2 regions of the Alicyclobacillus tolerans genome follow, and region 1 is predicted to be linked to the other one. Evidence: riboswitches for the same ligand, from Rfam matches in the RefSeq annotation. Region 1 holds a riboswitch; the other holds the start of a gene.
The links. A riboswitch is a leader RNA that binds a small molecule or an ion and turns the genes downstream of it on or off. The one in region 1 is predicted to bind S-adenosylmethionine.
Positions count from the first base shown of each region.

Region 2: linked by a shared signal. The riboswitch ahead of ACOJUR_RS03935 (carboxylate--amine ligase) and the one ahead of metH (methionine synthase) in region 1 are both predicted to bind S-adenosylmethionine.

Region 1 covers NZ_JBMGNK010000002.1:1,849,562-1,858,166, forward strand. Annotated here, with positions in the region: gene murI (glutamate racemase) at 1-679, shown strand, start outside; gene rdgB (RdgB/HAM1 family non-canonical purine NTP pyrophosphatase) at 740-1,321, shown strand; gene ACOJUR_RS09280 (HAD family hydrolase) at 1,443-2,234, opposite strand; gene ACOJUR_RS09285 (glycine--tRNA ligase) at 2,378-3,793, shown strand; gene ACOJUR_RS09290 (hypothetical protein) at 3,859-4,047, shown strand; gene ACOJUR_RS09295 (SDR family NAD(P)-dependent oxidoreductase) at 4,163-4,555, shown strand; gene ACOJUR_RS09300 (IS256 family transposase) at 4,572-5,792, opposite strand; gene ACOJUR_RS09305 (SDR family oxidoreductase) at 5,810-6,295, shown strand; SAM riboswitch class I at 6,412-6,519, shown strand; gene metH (methionine synthase) at 6,604-8,605, shown strand, end outside.
Region 2 covers NZ_JBMGNK010000002.1:764,843-773,447, forward strand. Annotated here, with positions in the region: gene ACOJUR_RS03905 (acyl-CoA dehydrogenase family protein) at 1-76, opposite strand, end outside; gene ACOJUR_RS03910 (CaiB/BaiF CoA transferase family protein) at 70-1,257, opposite strand; gene ACOJUR_RS03915 (FAD-dependent monooxygenase) at 1,325-2,473, opposite strand; gene ACOJUR_RS03920 (mechanosensitive ion channel family protein) at 2,607-3,548, shown strand; gene ACOJUR_RS03925 (Crp/Fnr family transcriptional regulator) at 3,564-4,070, opposite strand; gene hmpA (NO-inducible flavohemoprotein) at 4,243-5,466, shown strand; SAM riboswitch class I at 5,516-5,624, shown strand; gene ACOJUR_RS03935 (carboxylate--amine ligase) at 5,760-7,001, shown strand; gene ACOJUR_RS03940 (LLM class flavin-dependent oxidoreductase) at 7,031-8,089, shown strand; gene ACOJUR_RS03945 (hypothetical protein) at 8,086-8,605, opposite strand, start outside.

The DNA.
Region 1 (8,605 bases):
TCGGCGCTATGCCGTTGAAATCTGTACTTATTTTTGTGCTTTAGGTGTTAAGTTAATTGTTATTGCTTGTAATACTGCCACTGCGGTTGCGTTGCGTTATTTGCAAATGCATCTCCCCATCCCTGTATTAGGTGTTGTCAAACCGGGTGCTGAAGCGGCTGTATCCCATTCCATTTCGAAGAGAATAGGCGTCATTGGTACGCCGTTAACTATAGAATCATGTATTTACACACAGGCTGTGCACCAACTGTTGCCAGAAGCGATTGTCCATTCTCAAGCTTGTCCTGCTTTCGTTCCGCTGGTGGAAGCGGGGAAGTGGGATGGAGCAGAAGTAGAATCTATAGTTCGTCAATCACTTGAACCTCTTTTGGAAAAAAAAATTGATACGCTCATTTTAGGATGCACGCATTACCCATTATTAGAAAAAAGTATTCAAAAAGTAATCGGTCCTAGCATCCAAACTATTTCCTCTGCGCGTTCTGTCACTCAGTTAGTCCATTCGTTTCTGAGTGAAAGAGAGATGCTCGCCAACGGAACTTCTGAGTCTCGGCATATGTTTTATACGACAGGTCAGGAATCTTTTATGAATACTGTATTACAATCGTGGTTTGGTTTGAGTGGAGCAACTGTGGCTCATCTAGATATTCACGAATCCTTACAATCCATTTCTAACCTTTAATCATGTGGTATTTTATAAAATTCAAATATCTACATGGAGGTTTTTTTTCTGCAAATTTGCGTGGCTACAAAAAATAAGCACAAATTTGAAGAATTCCAAGCTATGATGGGTAACTCATATGACTTGTTACCACTTCCGATACATGTGGAGGAGGCGCCGGAAACAGGTCATTCGTTCCAGGAAATTGCTCTTCAAAAAGCGCGTTTCTATGCTTTACATACCCAGATGGCTGTGTTGGCGGATGATTCAGGATTGGTGGTACCAGCACTTGGAGGCAAACCGGGTATCTATTCTGCCCGTTTTGCAGGGAAACATGGCGATGATGCGGCTAATCGTCAAAAGCTTCTCATGGAGATGGAAGCTATTCCAGATGAAAGGCGTCAAGCCTATTTTGTGGCTGCACTTGTTGTAGTCGATGCAAATGGCAACGTGATGGCTGCAAGTGAGGGGAAGGTGCAAGGTATGATTCTTCGCAAAGAGCAAGGTAATGGAGGATTCGGGTACGATTCGCTTTTTTATTACCCTCCTTTGCATCACACATTTGCAGAGTTGCCTCCAGAATTCAAAAATCAACATTCTCATCGTACGGTTGCCTTACGTGAAATTTTGCGCCAATTGAAAGAGAGTTCAGCTTCCCTTTGAAAAAATTTTTAGGTTCATCCTGTGAAATTTTCATTACAGCAAGAGCCAATGATTGAGCAGATTTTTGCTGTAGACGAGGAATGGAAGAAAAAATAGCTTTATAAACTTGTGACGAATGGATTTACTCAATGAGTTTCAAGTTGCGCAGCGCATGATAGACACCATCTTCTTCAGCGGGAAGAGTGACCATTTTTGCTTCATTTTGTATGTCCACGGAGGCATTTCCCATAGCTACTGAATATCCAAGTGCATGAAACATACCAATATCATTTCCACCATCACCAATGTGCAGGGCATGCTGTGGATCAATCTTATATTCATGCAGAATACTAAGAGCACCTAAATGTTTGTCACTATGGAGAATTTGCAAATCGACAGCCTGATTATCCCAACGGTAGACGAAACAGTCAGTGGCGGATTGTTCAATCAGTGAATCCCAATCTTTTTCAAAAAATCCGTTAAACTGATAAATCGGATATGAATGAATATCCCATTGATCTTCTAATAAAATTTCGATTTCGGGAAAATGGAACGCATCTAAAATCTCTTTGTACGGAAGGTAATCTTGATTAAAAGAAAGCACGCGAGAGTCTGTATGCATGATAAAAGGATGGCCGTACTGTTGTAACAGGTCGATCAGCGATTGGGTCGTTTCAGTGGAAAAAGGCGTCGAGTAGACGGTTTTTTGCTGGGCTATAGCCAAACTGCCATTAAAATATACACCGTTTTGAATCTGTAAAGCAGATTGGATGTTTTTCGCATGAATATAGGAACGCCCGGTGCAGAGTGAAACAGGGATGTTTTTTCTGTGTAATTGCTGTACAGCTTGAACAGCACTATCAATTAACTGTCCCTCAGTGTACAAAGTTCCATCAATGTCGAGAAATACCATGCGAATATCCAAAACCTTCATCGACTCCTTTAGACGCGATCGGGCTCTATTATACATTGAATGTTCTTTATTCTAAACTTTTTACCGGTATTGAATTGCACGAGTTGCTGCTCTTCTGTATCATATCCACAATAAAGAAAGCAGAGAAATTGGAGGAAACCAGCATGCCCGTTACCATGGAACAGTTAGTCTCTCTTGCCAAACGTAGAGGTTTTATTTTCCCTGGCTCAGAAATTTATGGTGGTTTAGCGAATACCTGGGATTACGGGCCGCTTGGAGTCGAAATGAAAAATCGTATTAAGCAAGTATGGTGGAAAACGTTTATTCAGAATCACACCTATAATGTTGGACTGGATTCGGCTATTCTCATGAATCGACAAGTTTGGGTTGCTTCCGGACATGTGGGCAACTTTAACGACCCCATGATTGACTGTAAACAGTGCAAATCACGTCATCGAGCGGATAAGTTGATTGAATCAGCAGCTGAAGCACAAGGTCAAGAAATATCGGCAGATGGTTTGCCGTTTCAAGAAATGGAGCGACTCATTCAAGAATGGAATGTAAAATGCCCTGATTGTGGAGCGCAAGATTTTACGCCCGTGCGGCAGTTTAATATGATGTTCAAAACATTTCAAGGTGTGACAGAAGAAAGTTCCAATGAAATTTTTTTAAGACCAGAAACAGCGCAGGGTATCTTCGTGAATTTTATGAATGTCCAAAGAACTATGAGGAAAAAAATTCCCTTTGGCATTGGCCAGATAGGAAAGAGTTTTCGAAATGAAATTACTCCCGGCAATTTCACTTTTAGAACCAGAGAATTTGAGCAAATGGAGATAGAATTTTTTTGCAAACCAGGAACGGATTTAAGTTGGTTTGAATATTGGCGAGATTTTTGTTATGAATGGTTGCTTGCTGTAGGTTTACAAAAAGACAATTTGCGTCTTCGTAACCACGCAAAGGAACAGTTGTCCCACTATAGCGCTGCAACAACGGATATTGAATATCAATTTCCATTTGGTTGGGGAGAACTGATGGGGATTGCCGACCGTACCAACTACGACTTGCGTCAACACGCCGAATATTCTCACGAAGATTTTTTAGTGAAAGAAGAAGGTGAAGAGCCTTATATTCCTTATTGTATTGAACCTTCATTAGGAGTAGATCGGTTGTTTTTGGCCATTTTTGCTGATAGCTATGAAGAAGAACAAGTCGCGGAAAATGATACACGGGTTGTTCTCCATCTTCATCCTGCCATTGCACCATTTCAATGTGCGGTACTTCCCTTATCAAAGAAACTTTCCAGTCAGGCAGAGACCATTTTTCATGAATTGAGAAATGATTTCTCTTGCGATTTTGACGATTCAGGTTCTATTGGCAAAAGATATCGAAGGCATGACGAAATTGGTACACCCTATTGTATTACTGTCGATTTTCAAACTGAGGAAGACGGTAAAGTGACTATTCGCGATAGAGATACCATGAATCAGGAGCGAATCGAGATTGGGCATGTGGCAAAATGGTTGAATGAACGTGTACGCTTTCCTGTGCTTAATGAACAAAAAAATCTGCCTGGGGTCTAAGACTCATAGACTTTTTCGGATAGCTTTTGTTAACCGTGGTTAACTTACATTTGGGAGGTGTAGTCATGGCCAATCAACACACCGAGAACCATAATCAAGCATTCTCAATGCCAGGGGCTTTGCGAATGAATCATCGGTTCGAGAATGTGGTTAGCCACAGCAATCAGGAAATGGATAACGCCCAAGTGACGCCTATTCCCTGGAAAGCGATTCATCGCGCCAATTTGCGTCATCTGGCACGTCGTTCTACCTGAGCCCTGCCCATGAGTGCCATTCGGGGAGTTGTCCTCCCTGAATGGCCTTTTATTCAAACTGATTCTATCGCCACTACTGAATGATTCAAATGAGACATCCCAAGGAGGTTATGAAATGGATCTTGGTATACAGGAAAAAACGGCGCTTGTTATGGCTTCAAGTGAAGGTCTGGGTTATGCAGTGGCAAGGCAACTGGTTGCGGAAGGTGCGCGTGTTGTCATGACATCGCGATCGTCAGAAAAAATTGAGTCCGCTGCTGCAAACATTCGCAATGAATTTTCCGGCGCCGAGATTCTTACTTTCGCTTGCGACGTTTCTCGAGCTGAATCCTTGCAGCAGTTGTTTGCGTTTGTACAAGAGAAAACTGGCGGAGCAGATATTTTGGTACAAAATGCTGGCGGCCCACCAGCGGGTGATTTTCAATCGATGACAGAAGATTCGCTCTGGGAAAAAGCATTCGAATTAACGCTTATGAGCTTTGTCGGGTCTGTCAATAATTTTGTGTAAACTCCTTTGAGTGACCTTAGCGGACGTACTGTTCTATACGATCCGGAAAGTATATCGTCAACTGACTGAGAATCTGCCCCCAGTTCTGAATCCGCATGGTCCAGCGTTTCGTAACCTCCGTCGTGGCCAGGAATAGCATTTTGGTGAGGGAATCGTCCGTCGGGAAGATGCTCTTTCCCTTGGTCACCTTACGAAGTTGCCTGTGGTAGCCTTCAATCAGATTCGTTGTGTAAATCAAACTGCGCATCTCCATCGGATATCGGAAGAAAGTGGCGAGTTCATCCCAGTTGCTTCGCCAGGACCGCACGACAAGGGGATATTTGCTGCCCCAGGTCTGCTCGAATTTATCCAGTTCTTCCAGGGCTGCATCCTCAGTGCTGGCTTTGTAGATGGGCTTTAGTGCCGCTGTTACGGGCTTGTAGTCCTTATACGACACGTACTTGAGCGAATTACGGATTTGGTGAACGACGCATTTCTGGATGTCGGACTTAGGATAACAGGCTGCAATTGCTTCACTGAAGCCTTTCAGGTTGTCGACGCAGGTGATGAGGATATCTTCAACACCACGGCTCTTCAACTCGTTAAGCACGTTCAGCCAAAACTTCGCAGACTCGTTCTCTCCGATCCAGATGCCAAGCACGTCCTTTTGCCCTTCAAGGTCAATGCCCACAACCATATAGGCAGCTTTGTTTATCACCTGGCCCTCCTGCTTCACTTTGTAGTGAATGGCATCCAGAAACACTACTGCATACACACTCTGTAGTGGCCGGCTTTGCCATTCCTTCATCATCGGAAGAAGCTTGTCCGTGATGTTGGAGATGAGTGTGGGCGATACGTCTAGTCCGTACAATTGGTGAAGATGGGCCTGAATGTCTCTGGTGCTGACACCCCGTGCATACAAGGCAATGACCTGTTCCTCGATGCCGACGGTGTTGGTCTGATTCTTTTTAATGATTTCAGGCTCGAATTCACCCTTTCGGTCTCTGGGGACTGAAATCTCTACGTCACCGTATTCGGAGGTAAGAGTCTTGCGACTATGCCCGTTGCGACTGTTATCTGTCGTCTTGCTTTTCGTGTCATGCTTGGCGTAGCCTAGATGCGTCTCCAGTTCGGCCTCAAGCATTCCTTGCATCGTGCTAGCGAACAAATCTCGCAGTGCGGCTTGAACGTCTTCCGTGGACTTCAGGTCATTCTCCTTGATGAATTGCTGTATGAATTCCTTCGAAACCTTCGTCATTTTGATGTCCTCCCAATCTGTTACTCCCGTTAGGGGATTGGGAGTTTACACAAAATATTTTACACCCTCGCTTTGTCCGATCCGTTCGACTGGCGTTGCCTCATATGAAACGTAAACAGTGGGGAAGAATTGTTGCTATTACATCGTCCAGTGTCAAACAGCCCATTTCCAATCTTGTACTATCCAATGTCTTTCGGACAGGAGTGGTGAGTCTTTGTAAGACACTGGCCGCGGATTTAGCTCCTGAACACATTTTAATCAATGCTGTTGGACCAGGGAGAATTCATACCGCCCGTATTGACTATCTCGATCAAATCGCGGCTCAACGTTTAGGCCAATCTATGGAAACCTATCAAAAAGAAGCACAGGCGAAGATTCCTTTCGGTCGCTATGGAACGCCAGAAGAATTTGCTGCAGTAGTCGCTTTCTTGGTTTCGAACGCCAATGGATATACCACTGGACAATCTTTGTTGATTGATGGCGGACTGGTAACGTCTCTCTAATGACAATCCGTAAGCTTTATGCTATGCTTTTAGAAAATTGTGTTGTCTATTGATCTCCAAGCAGCAGTTAGCGTCGCAGTCAACTGAAAAAAGACGCTAAAATTACATACATCACACCTTTATCAAGAGTGGCAGAGGGACTGGCCCAATGAAGCCCGGCAACCGCGCAGCAGTGCAAGGTGCTAATTCCAGCGAGTCGCGGGTGCGGACTCGAAAGATAAAGGTTCGCAGCATGTATCAACGCTCCCGTTTTCGGGAGTGTTTTTTGATAGTCATGGAAGATAGAGAAAGAGTGGTGCAGAAATTACATGAATCTAGTCCATACTGCTTCTTTGCAGGAACTTCTTGAACAGCGGATCCTTATTTTGGATGGGGCCATGGGAACCATGATCCAGCAAAAAAATCTGACAGCCGAAGCGTTTGGTGGAGAAGCGTATGAAGGTTGCAACGAGTGGCTGTCGAAAACACGTCCCGATCTTATTCGTTCGATTCATGAGGAATATTTAGCAGCAGGAGCAGACATTGTCTCTACCAATACATTTGGCTCCACGTCTATCGTCCTTGCCGAGTATGGACTATCAGCGTATGCCCGGGAATTAAATTTATGTTCGGCCAAGCTTGCCCGAGAAGCTGCCCATCATTTTTCATCACCTCAACAGCCAAGATATGTAGCGGGCTCTATGGGACCTACCACGAAAAGTTTGTCTTTGACAGGTGGTGCCACTTTTGCCGAATTATTGGCTGCTTATGAAGAACAAGCACTGGCCTTGCTTGAGGGTGGTGTCGATTTACTGTTGCTGGAAACTTCTCAGGATATGCTGAACGTGAAAGCAGCAGGCTTGGCTATTCAGTCAGCATGGAAAAAATTTGGCAGGCGTGTGCCTGTAGTCATTAGCGGAACGATTGAAGCGATGGGAACCACACTGGGTGGACAAACCATTGACGCATTTTATCTCTCAGTCGAACACCTGAAACCGTTGGCGGTAGGACTCAATTGTGCGACCGGTCCAGAATTTATGCGCGATCACGTTCGTACATTGGCAGAACTGGCCACCTGTTCTATTTCCTGCTACCCAAACGCGGGTTTACCTGATGAATCGGGTCATTATCATGAAACACCAGAGAGTTTCTCACGCAAGATGGAGGATTTTGCAAAAGAGGGTTGGCTGAATATAGCGGGTGGTTGCTGTGGTACCACTCCCGATCATATTCGGGCTTTAGCTTCACGCATTGCAGGCTATGCTCCCCGACGTGTTCCTAAGCACCATCCTCATGCGGTGGCAGGTCTCGAATCTGTTCTTCTGGAACCAGAAAATCGACCCATTCTTGTTGGCGAGCGAACGAATGTCATTGGTTCGCGAAAGTTTCGCAAATTGATTGCTGAAGGCGAAATGGACGTTGCTTCTGATATTGCTCGCGCACAGGTTCGGGCTGGAGCACAAATTATTGACGTTTGCCTGGCCGATCCCGATCGTGACGAACTGGCTGATATGGAGGCTTTCTTGCCTAAAGTGGTGCGTAAAGTTCGAGTACCGTTGATGATTGATTCCACCGATGCGGCAGTAGTGGAATTAGCGTTGCAACATGTTCAAGGCAAGGCGATTATCAACTCTACCAATTTGGAAGATGGAGAACCACGTCTGGCGAAGTTTGCTGAACTAGCCAAACGTTATGGGGCAGCACTTGTAGTAGGAACGATTGATGAAGAAGGAATGGCTGTCAGCCGGGAGCGCAAGTTGGCTATTGCGAAACGTTCAGTGCAAATTTTAACCGAAAATTACGGACTTGCTGCCGAAGACATTTTAATCGATCCACTCACTTTTCCGGTGGGTACAGGTGATGAGAAATATATCGGATCGGCTAAAGAGACGATTGAGGGGATTCGACTCATTCATCAAGAGCTTCCAGAGTGTCCGCAAATTCTTGGTATCAGCAATGTTTCTTTTGGTTTACCTCCAGCTGGACGAGAAGTACTTAACTCTGTCTTCCTCTATCACTGTACGAAGGCGGGACTGGGTTACGCCATTGTCAATACACAAAGTCTGCAACGTTTTTCAAGCCTCTCGGACGAGGAGCGTCAACTTGCGGAAAAATTGTTATTTGAAACGTCTGATGCAGTGGTAGCGGAGTTTACCGCTTTTTATCGAGAAAAAAAACAGCATGTGGCTGTAGAACGTTCTCAATTGTCGCTTCTGGAACGTATGGCTCATTATGTGGTAGAGGGCAGTAAAGATGGATTACTGCCTGATTTAGAAGAGGCATTGCAGACAATGACGCCACTGGAAATTATTAATGGACCACTGATGGATG
Region 2 (8,605 bases), 1.1 Mb from region 1:
TAATTTCGGTTTGGACAAATTTTCGTGTCATTTTTTGTAACTCTAATTGCTCTTGGCTGAGTGAGAAGTCTAGCATGTAGCTACCACCCCTTCATGGATCCACGTTTGAATTTGATTTTCCAAAAATCCACATTCTTTTAAAATGATTTCGCTATGTTCACCGAGTCTGGGAGGAGGCAGGCGAAAGACTGGCGGAGTCTTTTCTAGTTTTAAAGGACTGCCGAGCAGTCGTAATCTATCAATCGTCGGGTGACTTTCGCTCTCCCAAATCATTTGTCGTTCGGTCGTTAGTGATGAAGCTAGTGATTCTTTAACACTTTGTACTGGTCCGGCGGGTACTCGTGCAGCACGCATCATAGAAAGAACCTCTTCTTGAGAGTGTTGAGCCATGGCTGTTTCTAGCAGCTTCAAGAGGTCTTCACGATGTTTCACACGTTCGGCATTGGTTGAAAAACGCGGATCCGTTGGTAATTCGTCAAGATGGAGAACATGGCAAAAGTCGTTAAACTGTCTATCGTTGCCTACCGTAATAACCACATCTCCGTCACGAGTATGGAAAAGCTGATAAGGAACAATGTTTGGATGACCATTACCTATGCGTTTGGCATCAATGCCGCTTGTCAAAACATTGCTTGCGACGTTGACTAACATGGCAAGCTGTGTATCGTAAAGCGCCATATCAATAGCCTGCCCCTGCCCAGTTTGTTCGCGAACACGCAGTGCTGCTTGAATAGCAATGGTTGCGTACAAACCTGTACAAACATCAGTAATGGCAACGCCTACTTTGACGGGGCCAGCTTCAGCGTAACCAGTAATACTCATGAGACCGCCCATTGCTTGCATCAGATAGTCATAACCAGGTTCGTCACTTTGTCTGCCAAATCCAGAGATAGAACAATAAATCAGGTCAGGTTTCACAGCACTAACCTGTTCATAAGTGAGGCCAAGGTGTTGTGCGGAAGCTGGTAAAAAGTTATGGAGCAAAACGTCTGTGTGTTGCAACAGTGTATTGAGAATTTTTTGGCCTTCTGGATGCTTCAGATCGATCGCCAGGGAACGTTTGTTTCGATTGGTACAAAGATAGTAAGCGCTTTCTCCACCTATAAATGGAGGTCCCCAATAGCGCGTCTCATCACCCCCTTGAACGGATTCAATTTTGATGACATCTGCACCGAGATCTGCCAAATTCATGGCACAAAACGGGCCTGCCAATATGCGTGAACAGTCTAATACACGGATCCCTTGCAAAGGTTGCATGAATACACCACCTATTATAGGAATAACATTCCTATAATCGATAGAATAACATGAGATTTTGCATATTTCAATCTATTTTGTGGTGCGGTAAGAGATTGTAGGTGAGCAATTTTCTCCACACTTTTTGGGATGCAAAGTTGGGTGCAAGGCTGAACGCTTTGTTTCGCAGTTGGATGGCTAAATGATTTTCTATTTGCGAGAATTCACCGAGCCAGCGAGCAAATTTTGCCAAATGTGCGACTCTGCGTTTTCGTAAAACTGCGAAATGTGCGCATGCTTTTTGCCAATCCTTTTCTTGTTGCAATGCATGAAGTAAAACGTGTGCATCTTCTAGAGCAAGACAGCCTCCAAAGCCTAAATTAGGTGTGATGGCGTGGGCAGCATCTCCCATGAATAGAAGAGGTCCTGAAGATAGAGGATACCCTGGGGCTATATCGTAAATGGAATGGCTGAAAATTTCATGATTAGGTGTATGGTCAATCCATTTCTGTATCGAGTCAGGCAGATTGGAGAACTGATGGCGGATGGAAGGGAAGGATTGGTCATCTTTTTGCATCCATCGGTAGTTGAGTGTAGCAAACCAGTATAGGTGATCTGCGTCGATTCGCGCATATCCAAATCGCCGTCCAGATCCCCAATATTCTGCCATATCCCATTGAATGTCATACGCGTTTTGGATGATTGCTCGCCAAGCGTGATAACGAGTTGGCCGCTGCAAATGACCATAGATTGATTTGCGAATATTGGAATGAATACCATCTGCCGCAATGATTCCATCAAAACAATCTTTTCGGCCACTCCCAAATTCCACATAAATTTTTTGGTTTCTTCCCATTTCAGTGTGGATTGCCGTATCTTGTTCAATTTTTGGTCGATCCAGTATATCCCATAACCAATGAAGGAGATGGGAACGGCGCACACAGATGGGATAATGAGAAAATTCTTCTTTCATCCAATGCAGAGGAAGTTGCAAAAGAAGGGTGCTTGTTTCTTCAAGCAAGACTCCAGTTTTGAGAGGATGTTGTGCAATCTCTGAGATTTTTTCACTCGTCAATTGATTCAGCGCGAAAAGCGCGTTAGGCCATAAAATCAATGCAGCCCCCCCATCTAACGGGTTTGCATCGCGATCGAACAACACGTAATCGATGCCGGATTGTTGCAACGCTGCAGCAGCAGCTAGCCCGGCTACTCCTGAACCCAGTATGGCAATACGCATCATAGATTCCCCTTTTTATGCTTTCCCATAAAGACCGTGAGTCATCAAAGTGTGCCTGAAGTTGGCCTTTCTTGAAAAGAATGATTAAGATGGATATTGGGAGTTTTCAAGTTAGAAATGGAGGCGCTGCCAGATGAAACGCTCTCCTGATGGATCGCGCAGTCCGAGGTTGTTGCGGAATACGATTCTATCCATTGTCATTCTCATTGTAGTGTCTATTGCCATTATGATAGGTGTAGATACTCGTTCTGGTTTTTTAAAACATATTCCTAAGACTTGGCTTGATATTGTCAAAGCTTTGCTTGTGTTTGCGGTAGGTGGTATTGTATCCACGATTTTAGAGCGCAATTTATTTCGCATTTCGTTGAATAAATTGGGCCCACAGCGTTCCACGCTCTTTCGCTATGTTGCTCGACTGTTGCTTTTTTTGACAGTTATCATTAGCGCATTGACTGCGTTTGGGGTCGGCTTACCCAGTGTCATTTTTGGTGGAACCTTTATTACGGTTATTGTAGGTTTGGCAGGCCAAACGGTGTTTGCCAACATTATTGGCGGTATATGGTTGCTTTTGTTTCGGCCTTTCCGAGTCGGAGACCCAATTGGCATTGTAGCCTGGCAATTTCCACTTTTAATGCCAAGCTATCCTCACGAAGCAATGCGTCCCATGTATTTTGGTGTCGTCCGTGATATTAACCTGATGTACACAGAGATTGAAAGTGCCGATGGTTATTTGCAAATGATTCCTAATGGAATTATTGCGCAGTCATTTCTGGAAAACAAATCCACCCCAGGAAAGCACCGCATACATTTCCGTTTTGATGTCGATCACGCTGTACCTGTAGATACTTTTCTACACGAAGCAAGAATTTTTTTAATGAAAAGGTTTAATGATGAAGATGCTCGCCCGGAGGTTTGGATTGCAGATATTGGACCTGCAACCTATTCCATTCGCATCAGTTTGTTCTCAGACGATCACGAAGAGGCACTCAAGTCCGAGATACTACAGCAAATGATGCGCCTTCTTCAACAAATCAAGAAAAAAGAAGAAGCCAATGCTGAACAAACCAGCAATTAGATATTCGCCTTTTGGTTACGAAAAATTGGCCGGTTTTCGTAACAAGCGATTGAGTGTCTCTCTGCGCAGGCCCATGAATTGACTGATTTCTTCTTGTGTGAAGATGGAGAGCGGATCGATATCAGGAAATTCTTGTTTAAACCAGTGGATGAAGGCGTTAAAACGCTCTTTGGCTGTAACGGTAGTTAACTGGTCAATCCGTTCTTGCATCATACGCAATTTATGTTGCAGGGAAAGAGATACTTCTCTATATAAATAAGGGTTCTCCTCTAATTGGTGGTACCAATCCTCTGAATTGATAACTTCGACTTCCGAATCCATCATGGCTATAGCGTTTCCGTGGTAAGGCTTGGGGCTGACCAGCGAATGGTGAGGAAACAGTTCACCCGGCAGCAAAATATTAAATAGCAGCGCTTGTCCGTCTGCTTGGTAGCGCACGACTTTCAATAGTCCAGTATGCAAACGATAAAGCGAACCCATTTCACCTTGGCGAAATAAGCATTCGCCACGATGCAATTTTATCCATGTCATTTCGTCACACCTTCGTCAGGTTTTCTGTGACTGTAGTCACAGAGACTTTCCAAAAAGGAGCGTATTTTCATAAATGCCAAAGAAAAAATAGTTATCCATCCACAAGGGAGTGGTTCAGATGACCGCCGTAGTATCTAATTTAGAAAAAATCAATACGATGAAGATGCTGGACGATCGAACGATAGAGATTGTAAAATCTACTGTTCCTGTTTTGCAAGTTCACGGGGAAGCCATTACACGACGCTTTTATGAACGTCTTTTTGAAGCTCACCCAGAATTGTTAAATATGTTCAATCATGCGCATCAACAGCAAGGGCAACAACAGATGGCATTGGCCAATGCGGTATATGCGGCTGCACAGCATATTGACAATCTTTCAGCTATTTTGCCATCCGTGCGTCAAATTGGCCACAAACATCGCGGTTTGGGTGTAAAAAAAGAGCATTACCCAGTGGTGGGGGAAAATTTGCTGCTTGCTATTCAAGATGTGCTGGGTTCAGCGGCGACCCCGGACATTCTGGCAGCTTGGGAGAAAGCGTATGGTGTAATAGCATCCACTTTCATGCAAATGGAACAACAGTTTGATGAACAAGCATCCGCACAACCGGGTGGGTGGAGTGGCTTTCGTTCATTTCAGGTCAAACGCAAAGTTAAGGAGAGCGATGTCATCACATCTTTTTATCTAGAGCCTGTTGATCAAGGTGCCATAGCTTATTTTATCCCTGGTCAATATATTACGGTTCGCGTTCAACCGAAAGATCAACCGTTTGTTCATTTGCGTCAATACAGCTTGTCGGATGCGCCTGGTTTACCCTATTATCGGATTTCTGTCAAAAAAGAGAGTGCCATTCAAGAAAAACCAGCCGGTGTCGTATCTTCTTATCTTCACGAGCAAATTGGTGTAGGTGATGTCATTGAGGTCAGTGCTCCTGCAGGAGTATTTACATTAGATCGCTCGCATGATTTACCCATCGTTCTGATCAGTGGCGGTGTTGGCTTGACGCCTATGATTTCGATGCTCAATACATTGATTCAATCTGGAGACAAACGGCCGATTGTCTATATTCATGCTGCATTGCAAGGTAGTGTACACGCTTTTGCTAATCATGTTGAAGAATTAGCAGAAACACACAGTCATTTATCAGTTTACACCATATACGAAAAACCCACAGTTGAAGATGAAGCGCTTCAACGTCATCAACTAAGCGGCTATATCACAGACGACTTTTTACGTCCGCTAGTTCCGCAGAACGCGGATGTCTACTTCTGCGGACCCACACCGTTTATGCAAGCAGTTTATAGAATTTTGCACTCTATAGGTATTCAGGAAGATAGGATTCACTATGAATTTTTTGGACCGGAAGGAGTTTTGACGAATTTGACTTGACTTTTTCAGATTCCGTGCTATGCTTTCACTAAATTTCATAGGAACCACGCTCTTATCAAGAGAGGTTGAGGGACTGACCCTGCGAAGCCTCGGCAACCGGCCAATATGTCGGCACGGTGCCAATTTCAGAGGAATGGTTTTCATTCCGAAGATGAGAAGACGGTGGCATCGGATTTGGATGAACCCCCTTCTCGTTTTTGTGAGTAAGGGGGTTCGTTTTTCCTGTCCAAGAGGCGGCATTCCATGGTCTGTAGTGCTTGAAAGTCGTGGGTATCCAGAGAAAGGTTGAGCCTATGTCATCACTTTATGATCCTGAACAATTTTTAAGCCGCTTGCCTCATCTGCCCAAAGATAAGCCGGCAGCAGTAGTTTTCAATGCACATATTACAGGCTTGGCCGTAACCAGAGCGCTCGGACGTGAAAATATTCCTGTTCTCGCCCTTGACAGGGATGCGCGAGCTTATGGATTAGCTTCCAAGTATCTGCATTCCGCCGCTATTTGTCCCAATCCCTTGACGAATGAAGAGGATTTTGTCGATTTTCTACTACAAATGGGCGAGCGTTTGCCTGTCAAGGCTGTTCTTTTTCCGTCTAATGATGAGTGGGTTTTTGCCGTTTCCCGTCATCGTGATCGGTTAGAAAAATATTATCATTTCCCTTTTTCACCACTGGAAATTGTGGAGTCTGTTTTGAATAAGAAAAAGCTCTACCAGACTGCTGAAAGACTGGGTGTACCGATTCCTAAAACATGGTATCCAGATGAATGGATGGATATAGAGGCAGAAGCAAAAAAAGTAACCTATCCTTGTATTCTCAAACCGGTTGAACAACGTAGTTTTTATGATGCATTTTCTGCCAAAGTTTTGGAAGCCCATACGCCGAATGAGGTCATTCAGCTATTAAAAAAAGTGTATCCTCATTCCGTGGTTATCCAGGAAATTGTGCCGGCAGGTTTGTCAAACTACGTTTCTCTTTGTTCCTATATGCGGTCGAATGGAGAAATGGTTGCAGGATTTGTGGGACGTAAATTAGAGCAATATCCTCCCGATTTTGGTACAGGATGTTTGGTTAAATCTGAGGATTTGCCCGATTTAGCTGAGTTAGGAGCAAATATTTTACGGACCCTAGCTTACTACGGAATTTCTGAGTCGGAATTTATTCTCGATCATCGCGACGGAGTCTACAAATTACTTGATATCAATACGCGTACCTGGAAATGGATTGGACTTCCCATCGCCTGTGGTTGGAATTTACCTCTTTACGCCTATGAGGAAGCGATCGGCTCTCCACTGACTTTGCCTGTCTCTCCGACTCGTAAGGGGATGCGTTGGGTTTATCTGAAAGATTATTTGACACTAAAAGCAAGCGGGAAATACGTATCACCACAAGAGCATTTGCATGTCCATGAATTGGCAGAATTGCTGACAGGAACAAGCGAAACTTGCTTGGATGCGGTTCTTGATTTGGACGATCCGGTTCCGGCAGCCAGATTGCTGGAGAATTTTTATACACGTTCTTACGTATGTCCTTGCTAGAAACAGAGAAAACGGGAGGTTGGAGAAAGATGAGATTTGGATTTTGGATGCCTATGTTTGGTGGTTGGCTACGAAATATTGAGGATGAAGGTATGCCAGCTTCTTTTGCCTACGCTAAGAAAGTAGCACAATCTGCTGAACAATGGGGATATGATGTGAGCCTGTTGGCGGAACTTTATTTAAATGACATTAAAGGGCCAAAAGCGGACGCTTTAGAAGCCTGGACGACTGCTGCTGCGTTGGCATCCGTCACAGAGCGGCTGGAATTGATGGCGGCAGTCCGTCCAGCCTTTCACAATCCTGCAGTGACAGCCAAGATGGCTGCCAACTTGGATCACATCAGTGGTGGGCGCTTTTCGCTCAATGTTGTGTCGGCTTGGTGGGAGGAAGAAGCTCGTCAATACGCTGGACAATTTTCTCAGCATGATGAGCGGTATGCTCGATCTCAAGAATTTGTGGATGTGCTGCGCGGGATGTGGATGGCAGATACATTTACGTACGATGGACAATATTATCAGATCCAAGAGGCTCACTTGTCACCCAAACCCAAGCGAAAATTGCCCATGATTTATGCTGGCGGTGAAAGTGAACGGGGCAAACGATTTATTGCCGAATCATGTGATGCCTATTTAATGCATGGTGGAACAGTGGAAGAAATTCGTCACAAGACAAGAGACATGAAAGAACGCCGGCAATTAACTGGTTTAGGCCCGTTTTCTTCCTTTGGTATGGCAGCTTACGTGATTGTTCGCGATACCGCAGAGGAAGCTGAGGCGGAAAAAAGAAGGATAACTCAAGTCAAGGCCAAAGCAGGCGGAGGTTATGCTGGTTTTCAGGATTTTACTCAAAAATCAGAGTTGGAACAACAAATTACTCTCGAAGATTATTCGGTATCCAATCGCGGTCTGCGTCCAAATTTAGTCGGTACACCAGAACAGGTAGCAGAACGGATACTTGAATTCTCTGAAGCCGGACTGGATCTGCTCTTGCTTCAGTGTTCACCGCAATTGGAAGAACTGCAAAGGTTTTCAGAACAAGTGATGCCACTTGTTCGATCGGAACGGTCTGTGGGGCAAATCGCCAATTAATCCTGTCGAGCCGATTTGTTCACAACCTTCTCAAATAATTGTTTCATGTAGGCAACTTCTTTCTGATATCGTGGCTGAGAGAATCCGTTATAAGAAGGGTGCGGAATACCGTTTACCACTAGCCAGTTTGGAGAGTGTACTTGACTGAGCCGAAAAAACTTCTGTGCAAACCTGCCACACGGTACCAGTATCAGCCTGCGTTCGTACAACGCAGTCAACCGTTTGCGCAGGTTAGCCAGCAGAAGATCTTGAACAATATTCCATTCCTCGCGAGGATAGATGTCTCGTTGATTCGCACTCCGAAGACTTTCTAAAATCTCCATTATTTCCGGGAACTTGCTTCGTGTCTGCGCACTATAGGCGGCCGCTTGCATCGGCAAATTTGATGCGTTCATCAATCCAACTTGATAGAGACGACGGTCTACCAGCTCTCCTTTTCTATGTTGCAGAAGTAAACGCCCCATAGGCAGCGAGTGATAAGCAGAGTCGAACAGATGACGTGTCATGGACAATCCG